DNA from 2 places in the Erwinia psychrophila genome. Region 1 is predicted to be linked to the other one. Evidence: predicted binding sites of a transcription regulator. Region 1 holds the regulator's gene; the other holds the start of a gene.
What was found. Region 1 encodes CRP, which controls carbon source genes, mostly activating them, when cyclic AMP is high. Its sites were predicted from a motif close to ATGTGANNNNNNTCACAT; they were not measured.
Positions count from the first base shown of each region.

Region 1 (7,743 bases):
AACGCGGACTGGAGGAGCTGGTGTCATGACAGAGGATCCTTTGCTTACACTGCAGGAACGATGCTGCCGTTATCCAGCTGCTGCCAGATAGCCGTGAATTTCTGCCAGGCTTCGGGGCTGACCAGCTTGCTGTTGAACTGCTCGCTGCCATGCACCACAGACCAGGCCTTCGCCACCGTGGGCGACCACTCTTTGCCACCCATAAAGGTTTTTGCCCCGACCGAGTGACCGACCTCCTGCACCATCCAGTCAAGATTCTGTTTCAGACTGCAGGCGATATAATCAGGCGAGACATCTTTTTGATCGGCATAGCAGCCTATGGCTTTGACTTTAGCCGCCGCCGCACCCTGCAGAGCGCCTAATCCGGTGACATCCGCGGCGTGCCAGATAACATCTGCGCCGTTGCCAATCATCGTTGTGGCAGCCTCTCGCCCTTTCGCCGCGTTATCATAGTCGCCGGTGACCACACCCAAACCTTTCACGCCCGGACGCGTTTTTTCCGCGCCAGCAATAAAGGCGCGCATCATCGCCTGCTGCGTGGGGTTGTCACCGCCGCCCACAAAGCCTACGGCTCTGCCCTTATCAGAGATCAGCGCAGCCAGAGCGCCAGCCGCATAGGCAGCCTGCAGGTAAGCCAGGTTGACATACTCCACGTTGTCCACCACCTTCTCGTCAGGTTTAAAGGTGGAGGCGAAGAAGTCAGTATCAGGGTAATCAGGCGCGATTTCCGCAAAGGCGGAGCCATACTCAAAACTGTGGCCAATGATCAGGGTGAAACCGTCATCTGCATAGCCTCTGATCACCTGCTCCATTTGAGCCTGCGGCACGCTTTCGCTCCAGGCGACCGTAAACCCCTCTTTCTTCAGAGCCTGTAACCCCTGGTAAGCCAGCATGCTCCAGCCACCATCGGCAACGGAGCCGGGCAACAACAGCGCTATTTTGATAGTTTTATCGGCGGCCAGCGCGTTGCCGGACAGTAACGGTGCCAGCGTGGGCAGCAACACCGCGCCCGCCAGCATTTTTGCAAATCCCCTGCGACTTACACCTGCCATTTTTTATGCCCCCTCAGCTCAAGATGATTCAGTTATGCCGCGATTTTCGTTACCTTAAAAGCACGTATTTTCGTACTCATTGATGCCTTAAAGGCAACGCACGGAGATTTTCATGCTGCAACATCGGCTCTGGACCTATCTGGATGAGGTCGCTCGCAGTGGGTCAATTCGTAAAGCCGCTGGCCGGCTGCATATCTCTGCTTCCGCCATTAATCGCCAGATCCTGGCGCTGGAGGAGGAGTTGGGGACACCCTTATTCCAACGTCTGCCGCGTAAAATGGTGTTAACAGCCGCGGGGGAAGTGCTGATTCATCACGTGCGGCAAACGTTTAAAGAGCTGGAATGGGCACAAATCAAGATTGAGGAGCTAAAGGGGCTGAGACGGGGCGAGGTCACGGTAGCGATGATGAGCGGGCTGGCAGCCAATCTTATTCCACGTATGGCAGCAGAGTTTCGCAGGGCGAATCCACGCGTAAAACTGATCCTCAGGCAAATGACCACGGGGGAAGATATTACCAGCGCAGTCGCTTCAGGAGAGGCGGATTTAGGGCTGGGGTTCGACTTTGATCTGCCGCCTTCTCTGCGCAAACTGGGCAGTGCGGTGGGCAGACTGGGCGCAGTAGTTGCGCCGGGCCATCCCCTGGCGGATAAAACCAGCCTCCGCCTGAGCGACTGTGTTCCTCATTCTCTGGTTATCGCTGATAAATCGATGGTTATCCGTCCCTATCTGAACGAGCTGTTTTCCAGGGCGATGGTAACTGTGCATCCTGTTATCGAAACAAATTCGATTGAGGTGATGCGCCAGGCCGCGATGGTTGATCAGGCCTTAACTTTTTTAACGCCGTTTGATATCGAATTCGATTTGCGTAGCGGGCGTTTAATCTATATCCCGGTGAGAGAGCTCTCACAGCAGGCGCAGACCTTAATGCTGATAGGGCACGATCGCGGAACCAGCGCCATCGGCAGCGTACTGGCGGAGACGATAAAAACCATGATGAACCAGATGGCGTAATCACCTGAGGAAGCTGCCCTGTTCAGCCATCCGGCAAAACCGGGGCAGCAGTAAGGCGCTCTCAGCGCTGGAAAGAGGGGGTAAAGGCCTGCACTTCCTGAATCAGTTTGATTAAGGCTTCCGCCGCGCGGTCGGTCTCAATCTTTCCGCGCTCCGCGTCAGCCGCCGCCGCGTTTCCGGTGGTCCCGGAGGGGTGAAGGTCTTCAGCCATCCAGCCAAATCCCACGCCGCCTTCAGGCGTCAGAATACCGCCCTTTTCAGCCAGCGCTACGGAGGCGGACACGAAATTTTCGGCATGCGCCATTTGCACCAGCTCGGGATGTAAATGGAGCATCACGCTGGTTTCCGATTCGCCACCGTGGATGCCATGCTGCAACTCTTCAGCGCAAAACAGATCGGCAGAATCGATCGTGCGGAACCAGCTCGCCCCCACGGCAAACATCTTCAGCTCAATCCGCAACTGACGGCAGACAATTTCCATCAGCTGGGGCTGGCCGCCGTGTGAGTTCCAGAAAATAAGCTTGCGGATCCCTGCCCGCCAGGCGCTTTTAGCCACTTCAAACCAGACGTTACCCAGCAGATCATAAGGAAGTGTTAAGGTGCCCGGGAAGTTAAGGTGCTCGTCTGACTTACCGATGGGCAGAGCCGGAAGGATCAGGACCGGCAGATTTTCAGGCATCATCTCCACCGCACGGGCGATGATGCCAGCATTGATCGCCGCATCCACCCTGACAGGCAGATGAGGGCCATGCTGCTCTACGGCCCCAATCGGCAATATGGCGATAACCTTGTCCATTTCCAGCTCGCTGAACTCACGGGTAGAGAGATCCCACCACCAGCGAGAAGAAGGCATATTCATAAAGCGTACTCTCCTGCACAGTTTTTTTCAGTCTGCGCGTTTTTACGTCCTGATTGAAGCAGCAAAATTGCGGCGGAGCGTTGCTTTTTAAGCATCAGAAGGCGGCAGAGATGACATCCACGCCTGAAACATGGTAACAATGCGAAGCGACTTTTCTCAGGGAGTTATCTGCCATGTCAGCTAAACATCCGGTGATTGCCGTTACCGGTTCAAGCGGTGCGGGGACCACAACAACCAGTACCGCTTTCAGAAAAATATTTCAGCAGCTTGGACTGCACGCAGCCGAACTGGAAGGGGACAGTTTTCACCGATTTACGCGCCCCGAGATGGATATGGCGATCCGTAAAGCGCGCGATATGGGTCGCCATATCAGCTATTTCGGCCCCGATGCAAATGACTTCGCGCTGCTGGAAAACACCTTTGTGGAATATGGCCTTAACGGCAGCGGCCAGTCACGAAAATATCTGCACACCTATGATGAAGCCGTGCCATGGAATCAGGTGCCGGGAACCTTTACGCCCTGGCAGCCGCTGCCGGAGCCGACGGACGTGCTCTTCTATGAGGGTCTGCATGGTGGCGTGGTTACGCCGCATAACAACGTCTCGCAGCATGTGGATTTGCTGGTGGGCGTGGTCCCCATCGTTAACCTGGAGTGGATCCAGAAGCTGGTCCGGGATACCAGCGAACGGGGGCACTCGCGGGAAGCCGTTATGGACTCGGTTGTGCGATCGATGGAGGACTACATTAACTTCATTACGCCGCAGTTCTCACGTACCCATATTAATTTCCAGCGCGTCCCTACTGTTGATACCTCGAATCCCTTTGCGGCCCGGGCTATCCCTTCGCTGGATGAAAGCTTTGTGGTGATCCATTTCCAGGCGCTGGAAGATATCGACTTCCCCTACCTGCTGTCGATGCTACAGGGCTCGTTTATCTCCCATATCAATACGCTGGTGGTGCCCGGCGGGAAAATGGGCTTAGCGATGGAGCTGATTATGGGACCGCTGGTCAAACGGCTGATAGAAGGGAAAAAGATTGAGTAAGCCCCGCGCACGGGGCCGGGGGCTGACTATACTGCGATAACTTCATAGCTGTGGGTAATCTCCACGCCTTTGCCCAGCATCAGCGCTACAGAGCAGTACTTCTCGGCAGAGAGATCCACCGCGCGGGAGACTGCTTTGTCGCCCAGCGCCTTACCGGTTACGATAAAATGCAGATTGATATGGGTAAAGAGACGCGGGGCCTCTTCGCGGCGTTCAGAGGTGAGCTTAACCTCACAGTCCGTGACCTCATGGCGCCCTTTTTGCAGAATAGAGACCACGTCAATGGCGCTACAGCTACCGGCCGCCATCAGCACCATTTCCATCGGGCTGGGGGCTTTATCGCCCGCATTGCCATCCATCAGCACCTGATGGCCCGATGAGGATTCTCCCAAAAAGGTCAGCCCCTCTACCCATTTAACACGAGCTTCCATAACAAACTCCTCTAATTCATTCAGTTAACGTCAGATTACGCTTTAGCGACAAAAACGGCAACGCCGCAGATTTCCCGCTATGCTGAAGCGAGACAACAGAAGACACTCATTCAAAGCTGTGTTACAAACAAAGCTGTAATATCTTCGCCAGTACTCTACATACGTGGCGAAACGGAACACCATAACGAGCCAGGCCCTGAACCGGGGTCAGGATAAATTCCCTGAAAGGGAACGCTTGACTTTTTCAACGCCTGACAGGGAACTCTGCCCCCTGTGTTTAGGCACGATGACAACAGAGGATAACAGCGAATGGTTCTCGGCAAACCGCAAACAGACCCGACACTTGAATGGTTCCTGTCACATTGCCATATTCATAAGTATCCATCCAAAAGCACGCTGATTCACCAGGGTGAAAAAGCGGAAACCCTCTACTATATCGTCAAGGGCGCGGTAGCGGTGCTGATTAAGGATGAAGAAGGCAAAGAGATGATCCTCTCTTACCTCAACCAGGGTGATTTTATTGGTGAGCTTGGCCTGTTTGAAGAAGGTCAGGAGCGCAGCGCGTGGGTACGCGCTAAATCCGCCTGCGAAGTGGCTGAAATTTCTTATAAAAAGTTTCGTCAGCTGATTCAGGTTAACCCTGACATCCTGATGCGTCTCTCTTCACAGATGGCACGTCGCCTCCAGGTCACCTCCGAGAAAGTGGGCAATTTAGCTTTCCTCGATGTGACAGGTCGCATCGCGCAAACCCTTCTGAATCTGGCCAAGCAGCCGGATGCGATGACCCACCCAGACGGAATGCAAATCAAAATCACCCGTCAGGAGATTGGTCAGATTGTTGGCTGCTCACGCGAAACGGTTGGCCGGATCCTGAAAATGCTGGAAGATCAGAACCTGATCTCCGCACACGGCAAGACCATCGTCGTCTACGGTACCCGTTAACCAGCCCCAATCCATGGCGCAACTTCGCCGTTGCGCCTTTCTCACTGGTACGGAAGGATGTGGCGCCGACTGATCTATCACCCCGAAGTTAACTATGCACTGCGTCAAACGCTGGTGCTTTGTCTCCCGGTCGCTATCGGATGGCTATTGGGTGATTTGCAAAAAGGACTGCTCTTTTCGTTAGTGCCTGCCTGTTGCAATATCGCCGGTCTCGATACGCCCCATAAACGTTTTTTCAAACGCCTGATCGTTGGCGGCACCCTGTTTGCCTTCAGCAGCTTCCTTATCCAGTATCTTGGCAATCACCAGGTTCCCTTACCGGCCACGCTTTTTGTGATGGCCCTGCTGCTAGGGGTTACCGGAGAGATCAGCCCGCTGCACGGCAGGCTGCTGCCGGCGTCACTGATCGCCGCCATTTTTACGCTCAGCCTGGCCGGGCGGATGGCGATCTGGGTGCCACCGATGCTCTATATTCTGGGCACCATCTGGTACGGCGTATTTAACTGGTTCTGGCTCTGGCTGTGGAAAGAGCAGCCAATGCGTGAGACGCTCAGCCTGCTTTATCGCGAACTCGCTGACTACTGCGAAGCAAAATACAGCATGCTGACGCAGCTGACCGATCCTGAAAAAGCGCTCCCGCCCCTGCTGGCACGCCAGCAAAAAGCGGTCGATCTGATCACCACCTGCTACCAGCAGATGCATATGCTGGCCGCCGGCCGGGATAATCATCATCAGCGCCTGACCCGCGCATTTCAGGTCGCTCTCGATTTACAGGAGCACATTGCGGTCAGCCTGCACCAGCCTGAAGAAGTGCAGAAGCTGGTTGAACAGAGCCACGCTGAGGCGGTGATCCGCTGGAACGCCCGGACGATTGCGGCCCGGCTACGCGAACTTGCCGATGACATCCTCTATCATAAGCTGCCCGGGCGCTTTTCAATGGACAAGCAGCTGCACGCGCTGGAAAAGATCGCCAGACAGCATCCTGATAATCCCGTTGGCCATTTCTGCTCCTATCATTTCAGCCGGATAAGCCGCCTGCTGCGCCACCAGCGCCCCCTTTATAAACGGGACCTGATGGCCGACCGCCAGCGCCGCCTGCCGCTGCTGCCCGCCATTAAAAGCTACCTCTCGCTGCGCTCGGCGGCGCTTCGTACCGCCGGGCGTTTTGCCGTCATGCTCACGTTCGCCAGCTCGCTGGCCCTCTTTTTTCATCTGCCAAAACCTTACTGGATACTGATGACGATCATGTTTGTCAGTCAGAACGGTTACAGCGCGACACGCGTCCGCATCCAGCACCGTGCGCTGGGCACGCTTGCGGGACTGATCGTCGCCGCACTGACGCTACGTCTTCAGGTGCCGGAGCCGATAGTGCTGCTGGTGATGCTGATTATTACCCTGGTGAGCTACCTGTTTATCCGTAAGTACTATGGTCTGGCGACGATCGGTTTTACGGTTACGGCCGTTTACTCGCTCCAGCTGCTTTCGCTTAACGGCGCAGACTTCCTGCTGCCGCGCCTGCTGGATACGCTGATGGGCTGCCTGATCGCCTTCGCCGGGATGATCTGGCTCTGGCCGCAGTGGCAGAGCGGTCTGCTGCGGCAAAATGCGCATGACGCGCTGGAAGTCTGGCAGGAAGCGTTGCAGCTGCTGCTGGGCAGCAAGCAGAACCCCGAAAAGCTGGCTTACCAGCGGATGCGGGCCAACCAGGCGCATAACGCGCTGTTTAACTCGCTGAACCAGGCGATGCAGGAGCCAGGTTTCGATCCCAGCTATCTTGCCGATATGAAGCTGTGGGTAACGCACGGTCAGTTTATTGTTGAACACATCAACGCAATGACGATCCTGGCCCGCGAGCATACGATGCTGACGCCGTCGCTGGCGGAGCGCTATCTTCAGTCGTGTGAAATTGCCTTACAGCGCTGCCAGCAGCGGCTGGAATATGACGGCCCGGGCTCGGAAAGTAACGTGCTGGAATCGCAGGGGGAGTTCAGTCAGGGCCCCGTAACGATCATGGAGCGGCATATCAAGCGGATACTGGATCACCTCAGCGCGATGCACACCATCTCTTCCCTGGCATGGATCACCCGGCCACACCATGGGAACTGGCTGTCGAGAAAGTTAAGAAAAGCATCCGGAGCGTGATGGCAAAGAGGAGATGCGAATTTTCTGGAGCAGAACGGGGGAAGGAAATATCCCTCCCCCTCTGGTTCAGGCGAAAATTTTACCGACAGCCGCCGCGAAACGGGCCATGCCCTCTTCAATATCTGTCGGTTCAATCACCAGCGAAGGCGCAAAGCGGATAACGTCGGTGCCGGCAGTGAGGATCATTACCCCTTCGTCCGCAGCCGCATTCAGTATGTCCCGGGCTTTTCCGGCGTGTTGCGGTTTGAGCGCAGCACCAATC
Region 1 covers NZ_JBCHVB010000004.1:56,416-64,158, forward strand. The annotation lists gene AAH446_RS11405 (ABC transporter ATP-binding protein) at 1-27, opposite strand, end outside; gene AAH446_RS11410 (BMP family protein) at 45-1,052, opposite strand; gene AAH446_RS11415 (LysR family transcriptional regulator) at 1,165-2,064, shown strand; gene AAH446_RS11420 (creatininase family protein) at 2,126-2,923, opposite strand; gene AAH446_RS11425 (phosphoribulokinase) at 3,097-3,966, shown strand; gene AAH446_RS11430 (OsmC family protein) at 3,993-4,397, opposite strand; gene crp (cAMP-activated global transcriptional regulator CRP) at 4,707-5,339, shown strand; gene AAH446_RS11440 (YccS/YhfK family putative transporter) at 5,397-7,481, shown strand; gene argD (bifunctional acetylornithine/succinyldiaminopimelate transaminase) at 7,548-7,743, opposite strand, start outside.

Region 2 (7,743 bases), on a different contig from region 1:
AGACACAGTTTTTGAGTTGTATTCGTAACGAAGAAAAAGGAGGGTCGTCGTCAGCCTGCAAGGGTGCGGAGCGGCTGATAAGCCATAATACGATAACCAGGAGAATATCCGGTATGGGCAGCGCTCCATCAAACAGAGAGGGCTGAGCCACTAACAGAGAATGCGCTTCAAGCTGGCACGGCGAAGGGCCTGAGTGAGCGTCGGTGTCATACCCCGGCTGGATGAGCGAGGTGGCCGCAGCGGCTTTAAGCTGAAGCTGATGGATCGCAGCAATACGCTGCATCAGACACACCATCATTATCAGACACGCTAAAGCGAGAAAAGCCAGCGCTTTACGTCGTCTTCTGGAATCTGGGTGCTGGCGGGTAAGTCTTATCATCACGAAAGCATAAGGTGACAGAACAAAATGGCAAGCGGTAGTTTGTCGCGCTTTTTAAACCTTGCCGGATAATAACAATATAATTTATAGGTATTACAGTTCCCCTTCTTATTTCGCTGCTTTTATAAACTAATTTCCCCTTAATGAACCCACTGACCTGTAAAAAAAGCATTTACTGGGCAGATCGACACGGCTTATTAGCAAATAAGCGCTAAAATAGCTGAATGAACCCGATTATTTACGCCGCTTTCGGCTTAACTTGCTGACGCTGAGCGGCAATACGGGTTTCATTCCGCCTTACGGTTTGTTACATTCACGGCTGTTTTTCATGCGTCAGGTAAATTATGAATCAAAGTGAAACGACACCCACGGCTAAACGCAGCCATATAAATCCGCCGGTATTTTACACTTCTGCCGTTCTTATTTTCCTTCTGGTCACCTTTGCGGCACTCTTTCCGGAGCAGGCTGACCAACGGCTCAGCGCGCTTCAAAGCGCCATCTTTACCAACGCGAGCTGGTTTTACATCCTCACCGTCGCCCTGATCCTGTTGACGGTGGCCTATCTTGGCCTGTCGCGCTTTGGCGATATCAAACTTGGACCGGATCACGCTGAACCCGATTTCAGCTACATCTCCTGGTTCGCCATGCTTTTTTCGGCCGGTATGGGTATCGGGCTGATGTTCTTCGGCGTGGCGGAACCCGTCATGCATTACATGGCACCGCCAACCGGGACGCCGGAAACCGTACAGGCAGCCAAAGAGGCGCTTCGTATTACCTTTTTCCACTGGGGTCTGCATGCATGGGCAATTTATGCCATTGTTGCCCTGATCCTGGCGTTTTTCAGCTACCGTCACGGTCTGCCGCTGACCCTGCGTTCGGCGCTTTACCCTATTATCGGTAACCGGATTTATGGTCCGCTGGGCCATGCGGTCGATATTTTCGCCATTATCGGTACCGTTCTGGGCGTGGCAACGTCGCTCGGTTACGGTGTGCTGCAGGTCAACGCCGGTCTGAATCATCTCTTCGGGCTGCCGGTAAATGAAACCATGCAGGTGATGCTGATTGTGATCATTACCGGACTGGCCACGCTGTCGGTCGTTTCCGGTCTTGATAAAGGCATCCGCCTGTTATCAGAGCTTAATCTGGGACTGGCGGTACTGCTGCTGCTGCTGGTCGGAACGCTGGGCCCAACGGTTCTGCTGCTGAAATCCTTCGTGGAAAATACCGGCGGCTATCTCTCCGAGATCGTCACCAAAACGTTTAACCTCTACGCCTACGAGCCGAAGTCCAGCAGCTGGCTGGGCGGCTGGACGCTGTTCTACTGGGGCTGGTGGCTTGCCTGGTCTCCGTTTGTTGGGATGTTTATCGCCCGCGTTTCCCGCGGACGTACTATCCGCGAATTTGTGACCGGCGTGCTGTTTGTTCCTACCGGCTTTACGCTGCTCTGGATGACCTTTTTCGGCAACAGCGCCATCTGGATGATCATGGTCGAGAACGCGCGCGACCTGGCTAACACGGTGCAATCCGACCAGACGCTGGCCCTGTTCAACTTCCTGGAGCATTTCCCGTTCAGTTCGGTGCTCTCCTTTATTGCTATGGCAATGGTTGTGGTCTTTTTTGTGACCTCAGCCGACTCCGGCGCGCTGGTTGTTGATACCCTGGCGTCCGGCGGCAGCGACAAGACGCCGGTCTGGCAGCGTATCTTCTGGGCGGCAATGATGGGCGTTGTTGCCATCACGCTACTGCTCGCGGGCGGTATGAAGGCGCTGCAAACGGCAACCATTGCCAGTGCGCTGCCCTTTGCCGTTATTCTGCTGATGGCCATGTACGGGCTGATTAAAGCCCTGCGGGTTGATGCCTGGAAGCGGGACAGTAAACAGGTCGCCACAATTGCGCCAACGGCGGCAAGAAACCCAATTTCATGGCAGCGGAGATTGCGGAACATCGCTTACTTCCCGAAACGTTCCCAGGTTAAGCGTTTCATTGTTGAAGTGATCTCGCCAGCGATGAAAATGGTTGAGGCTGAACTTGCTAAACAGAGTACAACCTCCTTTACCGATGAGAGCGGCGATGACCGCATTCACTTCGAAGTGGATCTCGGTAATGAGCTGAACTTCGTTTACGAGGTGCGCCTGCGTCCTTATCTTCAGCCGACCTTTGCCCTGGCGGGTATGGGCGGCAACGATAAGGATGAGGAACAAACGTACTACCGTGCTGAGGTCTACCTGAAAGAAGGCGGCCAGGATTATGACGTGATGGGCTGGAATCAGGAACAGATCCTGCACGACATTCTCGATCAGTATGAGAAACACATGCACTTCCTGCACGTGGTTCGTTAAAGACGAGGGTCCGCCTGCTGAGCAGGTGGACCTTTTCTCCGGTTCCGGCAGCCTCCCCTTTCCGCCTCTTTTTTACTCTTCCGTCGCTATTCCCAAAAACATTGTTGCTCTCCAGGGCTGCTTTATCCATAAGTTGGCCTTATCTACTGACGCTTCTCTTATTCACCTGTTCTTCCGTCGCTATGTCACTTTATCTTCACTTTACGCTCATCTTACCGGGGCAAACGATTACCTGCGGGTAAAATGCGCTGCTGCGGCTTAATGAGGAGAGAATGACGCCTCCACCGGCATAACTGTGAAACAGATCACAATTCACTTAAACTGAAATGAAACAAGGTTTGACAAGTGTGAGCGATATCTATTTCCTTAAGCCCGAATCGCGGCACACTGCCGCTGCATTCAAGACGGGTGTTTTCGGCTGTGCGAGCGGCCCCCCATTCCTTTCCTGTTGACGACTTAACAAGACCATCGCAGTGGCTGCTGAAAATGGTCATTAAGCATGTGGTAATAGAATGAAATATAAAATTCTGATGGCTGGCGCCCTGGCAGCGCTCTCTTATAGCGCTTCATCGACAGCGGCAAGCGAAGGCCCTGATTACGCCTCCGACTGGTGGCACCAGAGCGTCAACGTAGTGGGCAGCTATCACACCCGCTTTGGACCTCAGTTCAATAACGACGTCTATCTGGAATATGAAGCTTTCGCCAAAAAAGACTGGTTCGATTTCTACGGTTATCTGGATCTGCCGAACTTCTTCGGCGTGGGTAACTCGAATGCCAACGGCATTTTCGATCACGGCTCCCCAATGTTTATGGAGATTGAGCCGCGCTTCTCAATCGATAAGCTCACCAATACCGACCTGAGCTTTGGTCCATTCAAAGAGTGGTATTTCGCTAATAACTATATCTACGATATGGGCCGTAACAGCGACAATCGCCAGAATACCTGGTATATGGGTCTGGGCACGGATATCGATACCCATTCCGATATCGGTCTGTCGCTGAACGTCTATGCCAAATACCAGTGGGAAAACTACGGCGCGGCGAACGAAAACAGCTGGGATGGCTACCGCTTCAAGGTGAAGTACTTTGTGCCTATCACCACCCTTTGGGGCGGCAACCTTGGCTACGTTGGCTTTACCAACTTTGACTGGGGTTCCGATCTGCGCGACAAAGGGGGCTCATCACGCAGCAGCAACTCTATCGCGTCCAGCCATATTATTTCGCTGGGATATGACCACTGGCACTACTCCATTGTGGCACGTTACTTCCACAACGGCGGTCAGTGGGCCGACGGCAGCGAGCTGAACTTCGGCAGCGGCCCGTTTGAAGTGAAGTCCACCGGCTGGGGCTATTACCTGGTCGCAGGCTACAATTTCTAATCGGGTAAACGCTCACGCAACGCCAGCGTGAAAGTCCATGCTGGCGCTGTTCTCCCCTCCTTCCGTCGTGCCATTTCCCGTCGTCAGTCATATAATCCTTATGCAATACTGCATCCACTAAGGGATTCTATATGTCTGCCATGCCCGCCGCGAATGGCGTGAAGCTTCGCCCCCTGGAGCGCGAAGATCTCCATTTTGTCCACCAGCTTGATAACAACGCCAGCGTCATGCGCTACTGGTTTGAAGAGCCCTACGAGGCATTTGTCGAGCTTTCCGATCTCTACGACAAGCATATCCATGACCAGAGCGAACGCCGTTTTGTTGTGGAGCACGAGGGAGATAAAGCGGGACTGGTAGAGCTGGTCGAGATCAACCACATTCATCGCCGCGCCGAATTTCAGATCATTATCGATCCTGCTCATCAGGGCAAAGGGCTGGCCAGTAAGGCCGCCAGGCTGGCGATGGAGTATGGCTTCTCAGTGCTGAACCTCTACAAGCTCTATCTGATTGTTGATAAAGAGAATGAGAAAGCGATCCATATCTATACCAAGCTCGGATTTGAAATTGAGGGAGAACTGATCCACGAGTTCTTTATTAATGGCGAATACCGCAATACCATCCGCATGTGTATTTTCCAGCATCAGTATCTGGAGAAGAATAAGCCCGCGCACGCGATGGTTCAGCCTACCGCGCAGTAGCGGCAAAGAGAGGGCTTCCGTGAGAGGAAGCCCTTAGGTTTTGTGGTTAACTGCGGGCACCGACCAGACTCATGTTGCTATAGATTCTTGCCGGTTCGATCTTGTACATGCCGCCGTTGAAAGGATCGACGATAAGCCAGCCCGGTATCCCGCCAAGAGGAATATTGCCCAGGATATACCAGAGGTTGGGACTTAGCTCCAGCGGGATCGTTTGCGGCACATAGCCTTCCTGCTCCAGCTGTAGCGTATATTTTTTCTTACCGAAATAGGAGCCATCAGACTTCTGCAGCGACACGGTTTGCGGCGTCACGCCTTTCGCCACCGCCCTGCCCGTTTCATCCTGCACTACAAACCGGACGCCCTGCGGCCAGGTCTGTATCGGCACGTCCTGCGTTTTGCTGCCCACGATGGTGGCGCAGCCGCTCAGAAACCACGCTGAAGCCAGCGCCAGTATCAGCCTTCTCATAATTCATCCTGCATCATTAACGATTTAAAATAGTCTAAGCGCACTGCGGCCACTTTTCATTATCTACGCCCGATAAGTTCGGGCGTTATAAAACAAATTATCAGCAGCTTATTGGCGGCGGGCGCGGCGGGCAATTGCGCTGATATCGGCAGGCGTGGTGCGGCAGCAGCCGCCAATCAGCCGCGCACCGCTTGCCTGCCACTCAGCAAGATTGTCCGTTAACGTGCAGTGGGAGCCTTCACTGTGCCAGGTTTTGCTCGCGGCGTCATACTGCTCACCGGAGTTGGGATAAACCACCAGCGGTTTTGCCGTCAGTGTGGAGAGCGTTTGTAGCGCCGCAGTCACTTTATCAAGCGCGATACAGTTGATGCCCAGCGCCACGGCCTGCGGAGAATCGTCCAGCAGGGCCACCACGTCGCCAAGCGGCGTGCCGTCACTGAGATGCGCATCATCGCGCAGCGTGAAAGAGAACCAGGCCGGCATCTGAGGGAACTCTCTCAGCAGCGTCACCAGCGCCTGAATCTCGGCGAAGGAAGGCAGGGTTTCACAGGCGAGGATATCCGCGCCAGTCTCCGCCAGCGCGCGGATACGCGGCCGATGAAAGGCCATCATCTCCTGCTGCGGCAGAGCGTAATCGCCCCGGTATTCTGAACCGTTCGCCAGAAAAGCCCCATAGGGTCCCACCGAACCCGCAATCAGTAACGGGCCGCTGTCGGGATGTCGGGCAAGGTAATCCGTTCTGGCCTGGGCGGCGAGCGTCACGCTTTTAGCAATCAGCGCCAGGGAGTCAGCCTCATCCAGGCCTCTTTTCGCAAAGCCCTGCGGCGTTGCCTGATAGCTGGCCGTGATGGCGACCTGCGCACCCGCGCTGAAGTAGTCGTAATGCACCTGGTATATCAGGTCGGGATTTTCGATCAGCACCTTTGCGGACCAGAGCGAATCGGTCAGATCGCAGCCGCGTGCCTCGAGCTCGGTCGCCATCGCGCCATCCAGCACGAGGCCCGCCGCCGCCAGCTGTCCGACAGAAAGATTATTCAGTGACATGCAGCGTCTCCTTTGCCTGCTCGCGTTTATTCAGCAGTTGGGTGAAATAGTAAGCCACGTAGCAGAGCGCCACGAAAGGCAGGCCGCAGTATAGCGCGATGCGCTGCGCCGGATCGAACGCCAGCCCAACGCAGGCCAGCAGGCACAGCATAAAACCGAGGATGGGCGTCAGCGGATAGAGCGGCGCCCGGTAGCCAAGCGCGGATAACGGCTTGCCCGCCCGTAAATGCGCACGGCGGAAGAAGTAGTGCGACGCGCAGATGCTCAGCCAGACCGCCACCACCGCAAAGCCGGAGATCGCCGAAAGCGCCACAAAGACGGTATCGGGCGCAATCACGCTGGAGAAAAGCGCCAGCAGCCCGCCCAGCATACTGGCTGAAATCGCCACCAGCGGGATGCCCCGACGCGTCAGGCGCGCAAAGCAGCGCGGCAGGGTTTGCTGGTTGGAGAGCGACCAGAGCATCCGGCCTGAAGCATAAAGCCCCGAGTTCGCGGCTGACAGTATCGCCGTCAGGATCACGAAGTTAAAGATATCAGCCGCATAGGGAATGCCGATTTTTTCGAATACCAGCACAAAGGGGCTTTTCACAATACCAGCCTGATCCATCGGGATCAGCGCGGCGAGGATCAGCACGGTGCCGATAAAGAAAACGATCAGGCGGGCCACCGTGGTGCGGATCGCCAGCGGCAAAACTTTCTGCGGATTTTCCGTTTCGCCGGCGGCAATACCGATAAGCTCCGTGCCGGAGAACGCAAAGTTCACCGCCACCATGGTCATCAGAATCGGTAAACCGCCGTGCGGCAGCCAGCCGGAGGCCGTCAGGTTCTGGAAAAAGGGCGCGCTGCTGCCATCCTTCAGCGGAATAAAGCCGAACATCGCCCCCGCGCCGAGGATGATAAAAGCGAGGATCGTCACCACTTTGATCACCGAGAACCAGAATTCCCCTTCGGCAAAAAAGCGTGTCGAAACCACATTAAGAAAAAATATCAGCAGGCAAAACAGCAGGCACCAGAGCCAGACCGGCGATTCGGGGAACCAGTACTGCATGCAAAATCCCGCCGCGGTAAGGCTGGAGCCGAGCGCCACGGTCCAGGTCAGCCAGTAAAGCCAGGCGACGGTATAGCCGGTCGCCGGACTGAGGTAGCGGGCGGCGTAAATATGAAAGGCCCCCGTTTCCGGCATCGCAACGGAGAGTTCACCCAGGCTGAGCATCACCAGGTAGACCACCAGCGCGCCGATAATGTAGGCCAGTAGCGTTCCTGCCGCGCCGGTAGTGGAAATAATGTAGCCGGTATTAAAAAAGAGGCCGGTGCCAATAACGCCGCCCAGTGAGAGCATCACCAGGTGCCGGGTTTTCATGCTGCGCTTGAATTGCTGGGGCGTATTCTGCTCGGGTTGCTGCATCACTCACTCATCCGTATAGACGTCTAAACTTCC
Region 2 covers NZ_JBCHVB010000006.1:234,199-241,941, forward strand. The annotation lists gene AAH446_RS15595 (hypothetical protein) at 1-283, opposite strand, end outside; gene AAH446_RS15600 (BCCT family transporter) at 724-2,718, shown strand; gene AAH446_RS15605 (nucleoside-specific channel-forming protein Tsx) at 3,231-4,097, shown strand; gene speG (spermidine N1-acetyltransferase) at 4,238-4,795, shown strand; gene AAH446_RS15615 (putative periplasmic lipoprotein) at 4,842-5,261, opposite strand; gene mmuM (homocysteine S-methyltransferase) at 5,370-6,305, opposite strand; gene mmuP (S-methylmethionine permease) at 6,292-7,710, opposite strand.
Region 2: a site for CRP is predicted at 3,012-3,029, ahead of AAH446_RS15605 (nucleoside-specific channel-forming protein Tsx). Genes of this name have one in related genera too.